One region of the Exiguobacterium sp. UBA3968 genome, then DNA from elsewhere that is predicted to be linked to it. Evidence: a T-box and tRNA genes for the amino acid it is inferred to sense, from the RefSeq annotation. Region 1 holds a T-box; the other regions hold tRNA genes.

Region 1 (3,280 bases):
TCGAACTCGATGTTGTTCATCCGTTCGTTCTTCAAGTCGTGGAAGATGACGGCGCCGACACCTACTTGACGAGCTGTTGCTTCGGCATTCGCTAAGTTCGGATTTTTTTCCGCGATGTTTTGCTTCGCGACGTCGATCGCTTCTTGTAGTACTTCTTCAAGTAAGACGATCCGACCTTTACGCGTCGACATTTTCTTTCCGTCCTTCATGATCAGACCGAACGGCACATGGTGCATTCCGTCGACGTTCTCAAATCCAAGTTTCTTCAAGACTGCGAACAATTGCTTGAAGTGAAGCGCTTGTTCCCCACCGACGACGTAGAACGCTTGCTCAAAGCGGTACGTTTCGAGACGATAGACAGCAGCTGCTAAGTCACGTGTCGCATAAAGCGTTGCGCCATCTTTCTTTTTAATCAAGGCAGGTGGCATACCCTCTGCTTCGAGGTCAACGACCATTGCCCCTTCTGATTCGACGAGGAGATCTTTTTCTTCGAGCAAATCGATGACGTGTTGCATCTTATCGTTGTAGAAAGCTTCTCCGTTCAAGCTATCGAATTTAACTCCGAGCATCTCATAGACACGGTTGAACTCGACAAGTGAGACTTCACGGAACCACGTCCAAAGCGTCGTTGCCTGCTCATCACCTTGTTCGAGTTTTTTGAACCAGAGACGTCCTTCGTCCTCAAGCGTCGGATTTGTTTCCGCTTCTTCGTGGAACCGGACGTATAATTTCAACAATTCCTTGATTGGTTCTGCACGGACCGCTTCTTCCTCACCCCACATCGTGTAAGCCACCATCAATTTCCCGAACTGTGTTCCCCAGTCCCCTAAGTGGTTGACACCGACGACGTCGTACCCTTTTTTACGTGAGATTTGGTTGAGCGCATTTCCGATTACTGTTGAACGTAAGTGACCCATCGAGAAAGGTTTCGCGATGTTTGGTGATGAAAAATCAGTGACGATCGTTTTTCCATTCGCTTCACTTGATCCGAACGCCTCTTGCTCCGTCAGGACTTGGTTGACGATTTCTTGCGAGACGACTTCCCGGTTCAAGAAGACGTTAATGTAAGGACCAACAGCTTGAACGTTTGAGAACAACGGCGCATCAATTTTTTCTGCGAGCTCCGAAGCAATCATGTTCGGTGCTTTACGGAATGCTTTCGCGAGCATGAAACATGGGAATGCCAGATCTCCATGATCTTCATGTTTCGGTTGCTCGATCAGTTGTTCGATTTGTTCAACCGATAAGGCACCTTCCATGACTTGATGTAATACTTCTGCGTATTGCGTTTTATAACTCATCTTTATTTCCTCCTGCTTCACTGATTTTTGGCAATAAAAAACGCCCCTTGCGCCACGCGCAAAGAGACGGAATGACCGCGGTACCACTCTTCTTGGTGTCATTTTTGACACCCACCTTGTTCGGGGATAACGGGGTTCCCCCGGCTACGCCTTTTCCTTCAGGAATCGGGTAGCGTCTCAGAAGTGCGCTTCACGACCGGTTCGTCCTCAGGCTTCCACCATTCCCTGATTCGCTAGTTGACGAAAATCAACCGTTACTCTCTTCATCATCGACTGTATTCGATATCTTTCACATTATACGCAATTCTTTCTTTTCTCTCAACCTTATTTTTTTGGTAAATGGCTTATCAAAATTTCCACAATTCGGGTATAGGAATAAAAGATACTTCTCAGGGGGAGGGATGTTTCATGCGCCACTACCAACAGGTAGCCCGGACGAGCTGGATCGTTTTCAGTCTCGTCGCCTTGACGTTATTAGTGATTGGCATCGTTCATCCACCTACCTTCCATCCTTCCATCTCCATCGTCAATACTCTTTATTTGTTTGGGCTCGTTCTCCTGTTTCAGTTCGATAATGTCCGTCGTGGCGGCATTTATTATACATTCCAAGAAGGAATCATCTTATTTTTATTCCTCAATTACGGTTTGACGTACGCTTTGATTTTAAGCCAAGTCGGTATTCTCGTCTTTCAATTCATGTCTCACCGAAAAGCGATTCGCTGGAAACGTTTCGCCTATCTCTACCCGATCAACGCCTTGTTTGATTTAGTCTACATCTCGCTTCCGGTATTTGCGTATGAAGCGCTCGGTGGACCGACCGGCTCAAACTTTACGTATACGAAAGCCCTGCTTCCCTTCATCGGCTTTTTGATCACTGTCTTCCTTGTCTCTTACTTCCAATGTCTGTTCGTCAATCGCTTCCTCTACTTGAAATACGATTGGCGACGTCTCGTGAAGTTGCAGTCCCTCGTTTATGGAATCAGCATGTTAAGTGCTCTACTTGGAATCTGGTTCTACGATGAAAGTCCGCTCGTCGCGGCTACAGTATCCGCCTTGATTCTCTTCTTGTTCAAACGTCTGTTGCAAGAACGTGGTGACTCCCTTGAAGCAAACGATAATGCCAAACGATTTGATGATGCGAAGGAACACTTGTTGATTTCCCGCTTCGAGCGCGAGACGATCGATTCGTTACTCCTCGATTTACCACATCTGTTGCCGTTTTCTGAAGGTTGGATCTCAATTCAACAACAGCGGAAACAAGTCATCTATAACATTCGGACGAAACAACCAATCGACGTGTTACCACTGTTTCATTCCTTGTCAGCTGACGATTTGCATACCCCAATCATCTATGGTCTGCGTTGCGACTGGGGAAACGATATTCAAATCGGATTGCCTGTCGATCGTCACTCGATGCTAGCGATTCCTTCGATTACGAGCGGAGAGGTCGATGTTTCGATCATCCTGTTCCATCAAGTCGCAGACGCCTATGATGTGACAAATGCTGACGAATTATCTCGTTTGCTTCGTACCTTTTGTCGCGTCTTAGAACGCTCACGTGAAACGGTCCAACTCTATACGGAAAGTCGGACCGATGCTTTGACCGAATTACCGAATAGCCGTGCTTTTTATGAACACGGTCGGCAGGAATTTGCCGCTGACTCCTACCCGCTCTCCGTAATTCTGTTCGATATCGATCATTTCAAACGTGTCAATGATACGTACGGTCATAAAGTAGGTGATCTCGTCCTTCGTGAACTCGGCCGACGTATCCAGGCGATCCAATTGCAACATGATGATGTCTTTGCTGCTCGTTATGGTGGGGAGGAATTCGTGCTTCTGTTGCGAAATGGTAGTCAAGAGGCTGCTATTCAGATTGCCGAGACGGTCCGCCATGCGGTCATGGATCGTCCCTTCCTCGTCGATGGTCACCGACTGTCCTTAACCGTCAGCCTCGGAATTGATACAGTGGATGAAAG
Region 2 (3,280 bases), on a different contig from region 1:
CGCTTTCTGTCCCGCATGTCATAACGTGTCCCACTTGGTACACCGTTATCATAACAGTCCATTTCTCGCCTTGCAAGTCTCGTTTCTCAAGTTTTTTGAAGTAAGCGGTTTCTTATCGTTTCCGTCTCGAATTTGCCATAACTCCAGATTTCCTCATCATGCATGACGACCGGAATCTCGTATAAGAACCGTAGACTGAGCGCTTCATCCTGATCAATGTTGACTTCCTCGAACGTCCATTCCGGAAACTCATCGAGTACGAAGTCGAGTAAGATGGCGGCCTCTTCACATAGCGTACATCCCGGACGTGAATAGAGTGTTAAGTGTCTGTGTCGTTTTAATCCCATTCTGATTGCGCCTTCCTTTGCTGCATCGTTTTTTTCGTTAAACCAAGCGCTGCCCGGTACTTCGCGACCGTCCGTCGCGCGACTGTCAGACCGTCTGCTTGCAGGCGATCCGTCAATTGCTGATCACTTAACGGACGATCGCTGTGTTGAATGTATTCGGCGATCCGCCTTTTAATCAAAAAACTCGAATCTCCGCTTGTCGTCCGTGAGACGAACAAGTCTTCTAAAGCAACGAGACCATGGACCGTCTCGACATACTTCTCAGCAATCGCTCGACCAATCGTTGACGGATGATGCCCCGTCGCCTCAGCGACTTGTTTTTTCGTCAGTGGCTCAAGATGCAGTTCTCCCTTGAACCAGCGTTCTTGTCGCTCAAGCAAGACCGAGAGGATGGCATGCATCGTAACGCGACGTCGTTCGTACGCGCGCAAAAAAGGCGTTGCCTCTTTTAATCCGAGCCACTTCTGATCCATGTCGAGTGTCATCCAGTCAATCTGAAGTTTTCCATCTAACAGGTGAATCCGTGCTTCTGCCATGACCGGTCGTTCTTCTTTAGGAAGATCCGGTGTCCGGCTCAGGCGCGTCAATCGTTTTCGCAACCGTGCTCGATCCTGTTCACTGAACTGCGCGAACACTTGACTCGCCGGTTCATGTCGTAACCGATCCGTCAGTCCGATCAATTCTGCGTCGTCTAGCTCGATCGCCTGTAACCATTGGCACTCGCGCTCCGAGCGGGCAGCAATGCCGACTGGTTCACATTGTTGTAAGAGTGTCCGTGCTTCTGTAATCGTTGCGACATCGGTCGAGAAGGATGCAGCGAGCTCCTCGTCCGATGTCCGCAATAAACCGTCCGCTTCTAAATACACGATGAGTTGTTCCGCCATATATCCTATTTCCTGTCTGACTGATTCTAAACGTATTTGTGCAAGAAGCTCGTCTTCATAGGATGCCAAATGTCCTGCCATCTGCTCGGCCTCTAACGAAACCTGATTCGGGTAATGGCGGTACAATCGTCGTTTTAACCGCCGCCATTCCTCCTCGAGTTCTGCCGCTGGTTGCTCAAGTACATGTAACTGATACTGTTGTGACGCCGATAACGTCATCTGTTGCGTTTGTTCCTGGCGTTGATCCATCGATTCCCCTCCCTCACTTCTTATTATAGAAGAAACGTTTTGAAAAACATGCTCTGAACCCCTTTTGAGTCGCTAGAGAAAAGAAAAGTCATCCTTCCCTATTGCTTTTCTGAAAAAATGTCGCTATACTATTAATTGTTCAGTACATCAGATGCACCCGTAGCTCAGGGGATAGAGCACTGGTTTCCGGTACCAGGTGTCGGGAGTTCGAATCTCTCCGGGTGTACCATTTATTCAACTACAAGGCAATGCCAGCAATGGCGTTGCCTTTTTTTCTATATTGATATGTTTCATTTGCCCTTGTAATGGAAAAATACCTAAAAGTCGCATCGTATCTTTTGACCAATATTGACCAAAGGATTATGATAAGGATAAGTCGAATAGGAAGCTACATACCAACTATAAGGAGGCAAAGACTATGTTAATTCCAACAGTCATCGAACAAACAAACCGCGGGGAACGTGCTTACGATATCTACTCACGTTTGCTAAAAGACCGCATCATTCTTCTCGGGAGCGCGATTGACGACAACGTCGCCAACTCAGTCGTTGCCCAACTTCTGTTCTTAGCAGCAGAAGATCCAGATAAAGAAATCTCGCTTTACATCAACAGCCCAGGTGGTTCGATCACTGCCGGTATGGCGATTTACGATACAATGAACTTCATCAAGCCACAAGTTTCAACAATTTGTATCGGTATGGCAGCATCGATGGGTGCGTTCTTGCTACAAGCAGGCGCAAAAGGAAAACGTTTCGCGTTACCAAACGCTGAAATCATGATCCACCAACCGCTCGGTGGTACACAAGGTCAAGCATCGGATATCAAAATCCATGCGGAGCGCATCATCAAAATGCGTGAGCACCTCAACAAAATCATGGCTGAAAACACAGGACAACCACTTGAAGTCATCGAACGCGATACAGAGCGTGACAACTTCATGTCAGCACAAGCTGCTGCTGACTACGGTCTCATCGACCGCGTCATGGAACGTGCATAAGTCATCCAGAGTGTCTCCTTCGGGAGGCACTTTTTTGTATCCATAGAAAATCGAAGCCTTGTCGGTTATCGTTACATACAAAAAACCTCCCGTTCCGTATAGAACGAGAGGTAGAAGATCAGTCGATCAAGTCTGTGATGTCTGAAACGATATCGTGGTTTTCACGAATCAGCGAGTAGATCGCGTTCGCATGTGGCGAAAGCTCTTCTTCTGCTTGTAATTGTTTCAGGAATAAAGATGTTGCGAACGCAACGAGTGTGCTTTTCGGTACACCGATTGCTTTTGCTTTTTTTGTTAACACTTCATCAAACTTCGCATCGACTGTCAGCGAAATACGTTTCTTTTCGTTAGCCATTTCAAAAACTCCTTAATTCGAACATTTAGTTGCATCGACTATATATTATAGTAGACTATGGTTCATCCCGCAAGCGACCCTCTTATATGGCCCCTGTCATCGACTCTCCGTTTCGTACTTTTTCAGCGATTTGATCAATCTTCCGCAACCGGTGATTGATCCCTGATTTTGAGATGGAGCCGCTTTCGACCATCTCACCAAGCTCTTGCAACGTGACGTCTTGATGTGTCACACGCAAAATCGCAATCTCCTTCAACTTATCCGGTAAGACATCGAGCCCGACCGTCCGCTCGAGGAACTTGATGTTCTCAACTTGGCGTAATGCCGCACCAACCGTTTTGTTGAGGTTCGCCGTCTCACAGTTGACGAGACGGTTGACCGAGTTACGCATATCTTTTAAGATCCGGACGTCCTCGAACCGTAGCATCGATTGGGTCGCATCGACAAG
Region 3 (3,280 bases), on a different contig from region 1:
AGTCATGCTGAGTCCCTCCAAAATTGTCAATTAGCGTACATGTGTGTACAACAAGTCACATTATAGCACAATCGTTCTGACGATTACCACTGTTGAACGAATCGTTTCCAGATGTCTCAATCGAAGTAAATCTGCTCGAATGCGATGACTTCCGGATAGAGGATATGCACCCCCTGATATAATCGCTTCGCTAGCGGACTCAAGTCACGTTCCGGCTCTTCTTTTTCAAACGACAGACCGGCTAGTTCTTCGCATGCGAGAAGCCACTTCTCCATATCCGACCCGATTGCTTCTCGTTCTTCAAGATGAATCAACTGGTCCGAACGTAAGACGAGCAAGGCTCGAAAAGGATCCATTTTTTCTAATGTATGCATCGATGCGAGTAACGCTTGTTGTTCCTGTTGATGCGCAATCAGCACTTCTTCTAAATCTTGACGCGTCGAAATCGTCCAGTGTACATCTAAATGTGGCACATAAATGTCTGCCGGATAGGACAGATGCTCAATCACACTTCCTAATAACTGATCGATGACGAGTAGGCTTTGATGTTCTGTATCCTGAGCACGAAGATACTTGTGTGTGATGTAGTCAAAGAGCGCAGGTGTCCGCTCGAATTCAGCACCAGCCAAATGGCGCATTTGTTCGACCCAGCTTCCATGTTGCAACACATGCATCAACGCCGTTCCGGAAGTTACAGTACTCTGAGTAACATTGTTTTTTTGAACCGGTGTCGTCTTTTGTTCTCGCACCGTCATCCGCTGTTTGATCTCGTCTAACCGAAGCGCAAGTCCATACGGCAGATACGGTGACGCCGAGCGTAGAGCGAGCTTCATTGGATACCGTTCTCCGAGTTCATAAAGAAAGAGTGCGAGCACTTGCTCCACACCCTCGACTTCAAGAAAACGTTCTGCTACAGTTTCGTATCGTTCACGGTCATGCAGTAATAGCGGTTGAATGACATAGAGTCGGTATAATACGTCTTCTCCTGTCAATTGGTCAGTCTCTAATTCCTTGACCAGCCGTTCCTGTTCAGATGCGGGCAAACGGAGGATGCGCACTCGTTCCGCTTCTAATTCGTGTTCCATCCAGCGGGATGTCCCCATTTTCCGACACTCCTTTTAATTCACTGTTCAGTTTGTGAATGGATCAAGCAATGATGTCCAGTTCGTGATCGCCTCTTGTAATTTCCCTGCTTGTTCGATGCCAAGACGATTTAATGTATCGAGAGAGACGTCTGTTTCAAGAAGTCGTGTGATATCTTCTGATTGATTCACGAACTGCTCGAGCTTTGCACTTAAATTTTGTAACTCTTGCGGTGGATTTTCAAGTCCCGCCAATCGTTGGTCGATTTGGTCCAGCTCTTGATTGAACTGATCAATCGTTCCGTTTTCCTTTAACTTTTCGACTTGTTGGTCGAGCGCTTGCTCCGGATTCGTGGATTCGCGTGCTTTCGCAGCCGCTTCATTCAAAGAAGAAGATAAGTCGGACGTGACTTGTGCCGTATCTTTCGCAATCCCTTGAAGTTCTCCAGCATAATCGACACTATTTTTCACATCGTTGACCTGTTGTTTTGCATCATCAACTGTATTTGAAATCTCACTACACCCTACAAGAAACGTACTGAGTAACAGGACTGTACCAACTTTCTTCCACATCGCTTTCATCCCTTTCGAGTTCATGATACCTTAATTATAAACGAAAATTGAAATAAAAAAAAGAGACCGCCCTCGTAAGGACAGTCTCTATTTTAATTATAGCGTCCCAAGAGGGATTCGAACCCCCGACCGACGGCTTAGAAGGCCGTTGCTCTATCCTGCTGAGCTATTGGGACGTGTCAACACGAATAAACTATACTAGAACAATTCTTTCGTGTCAATCACATTACAAAGATTGCATTTATTTTATTACAAAAATGTTCCGTCGAGGTGAAGTGCATTGACGCGATCCCCGTTCATGTCAAGAAAATCGACAGAATAGCGGTCTTGTTCTACTTCAAGAATCGCATACGTCTTGTCTGGGCGATGGCGTGGCATCCGAATCGATCCTGGATTGATGAATAACACACCATCCCGATACTCCGCCTTCGCAACATGAGAATGACCATACAAAACGATATCAGCTTGCTTTTCGTTCGCATGATGTTGCAAGACATCTAGGCTATATTTGACGTCCTGACGATGTCCGTGGACACAGAGGACCTTATGCTCGTCCATTTCCGACGTGACTTCTTCCGGGAAATCGTGTCCATAATCACAGTTCCCCCGTACAACACGATATGGATATAACGATTCAATGTCGCGCGTCAATTGAGAGTCTCCACAATGAAAAGCCAAATCCACGTCCTGATGCCGTTCGAATATCGTAAGCAGTTCTTGGTCTAGTCCATGGCTATCACTAACGATCAACGCTCTCATTTTCATCACACTCCTAGGAAAGTAGTTAAGTCCTGTTCGAGCTTGCGCAATGCATTGCCACGATGACTGATCATCGCTTTTTCTTCTTTCGTCAACTCAGCAGCCGTTTGTCCACTTGCCGTGACGAACAATGGGTCATAACCGAAACCATTCGATCCCGTTGCTTCAAAACCGATTCGCCCTTCCATTGTTCCGCGTACCGTCAATGTTTCGCCTGTTGGTTTTGCTAGCGCGAGTACACAAACGAAGCGTGCCGTCCGCTCCTCTTCCGGAACACCTTCTAACTTTTCAAGTAGTAGAGCGTTGTTCGCTGCATCCGACTTTTCAAGACCCGCGAAGCGTGCCGAGTAGACACCTGGAGCGCCATCTAAAGCATCGACTTCAAGACCTGAATCGTCAGCAAGTACTGCGTGACCAAAGTAGGCTGCTGCTTCTGTTGCTTTTAAGAGTGCATTCTCCTCGAATGTTTCACCTGTCTCATCCGTTTCTTTAGCATCCGAATGATCGAGTAACGACTCGACTGTATAGCCGAGACGCCCAAGCATGCTTTCGAGTTCCTTCACTTTACCAGCGTTATGTGTTGCGACGATGACTTTCATTTATGTTCCCCCACTTCTTCTCCTACATACCACCACGAAACACCGAGTGCCTCGCGACCGGCTTCAATCAGTTCCTTAATACCTTTTTCCCCAAGTTCGAGCATTTCGAGCATCTCTTGACGGGAAAAGGTCGACTCTTCTCCTGTTGCTTGCATCTCGACGATTTTACCGGATGAGGTCATGACGAGATTGAAGTCGACTTCAGCTGCAGCATCCTCTTCGTAGCATAAATCAAGTAAGGCATTCGATTCGACAATTCCAACTGAG

The links. The T-box of region 1 lies ahead of argS (arginine--tRNA ligase). A T-box ahead of a tRNA ligase gene usually reads a tRNA of that ligase, here a tRNA-Arg.
Region 2: it encodes a tRNA-Arg, which carries the amino acid that the T-box ahead of argS (arginine--tRNA ligase) is inferred to sense. The anticodon was not compared.
Region 3: it encodes a tRNA-Arg, which carries the amino acid that the T-box ahead of argS (arginine--tRNA ligase) is inferred to sense. The anticodon was not compared.

Annotation. Positions count from the first base shown of each region.
Region 1 covers NZ_DGCW01000007.1:47,020-50,299, forward strand. Annotated here, with positions in the region: gene argS (arginine--tRNA ligase) at 1-1,301, opposite strand, end outside; T-box leader at 1,361-1,580, opposite strand; gene B3S86_RS12985 (GGDEF domain-containing protein) at 1,710-3,280, shown strand, end outside.
Region 2 covers NZ_DGCW01000005.1:1,744,465-1,747,744, forward strand. Annotated here, with positions in the region: gene B3S86_RS10790 (glutaredoxin family protein) at 87-347, opposite strand; gene B3S86_RS10795 (RNA polymerase subunit sigma-54) at 338-1,480, opposite strand; tRNA gene B3S86_RS10800 (tRNA-Arg) at 1,634-1,709, shown strand; partial or broken gene clpP (ATP-dependent Clp endopeptidase proteolytic subunit ClpP) at 1,893-2,477, shown strand; gene B3S86_RS10810 (hypothetical protein) at 2,596-2,832, opposite strand; gene whiA (DNA-binding protein WhiA) at 2,915-3,280, opposite strand, start outside.
Region 3 covers NZ_DGCW01000005.1:1,502,891-1,506,170, forward strand. Annotated here, with positions in the region: gene tig (trigger factor) at 1-6, opposite strand, end outside; gene B3S86_RS09570 (hypothetical protein) at 117-1,103, opposite strand; gene B3S86_RS09575 (hypothetical protein) at 1,131-1,655, opposite strand; tRNA gene B3S86_RS09580 (tRNA-Arg) at 1,758-1,831, opposite strand; gene B3S86_RS09585 (metallophosphoesterase family protein) at 1,905-2,414, opposite strand; gene B3S86_RS09590 (XTP/dITP diphosphatase) at 2,420-3,013, opposite strand; gene rph (ribonuclease PH) at 3,010-3,280, opposite strand, start outside.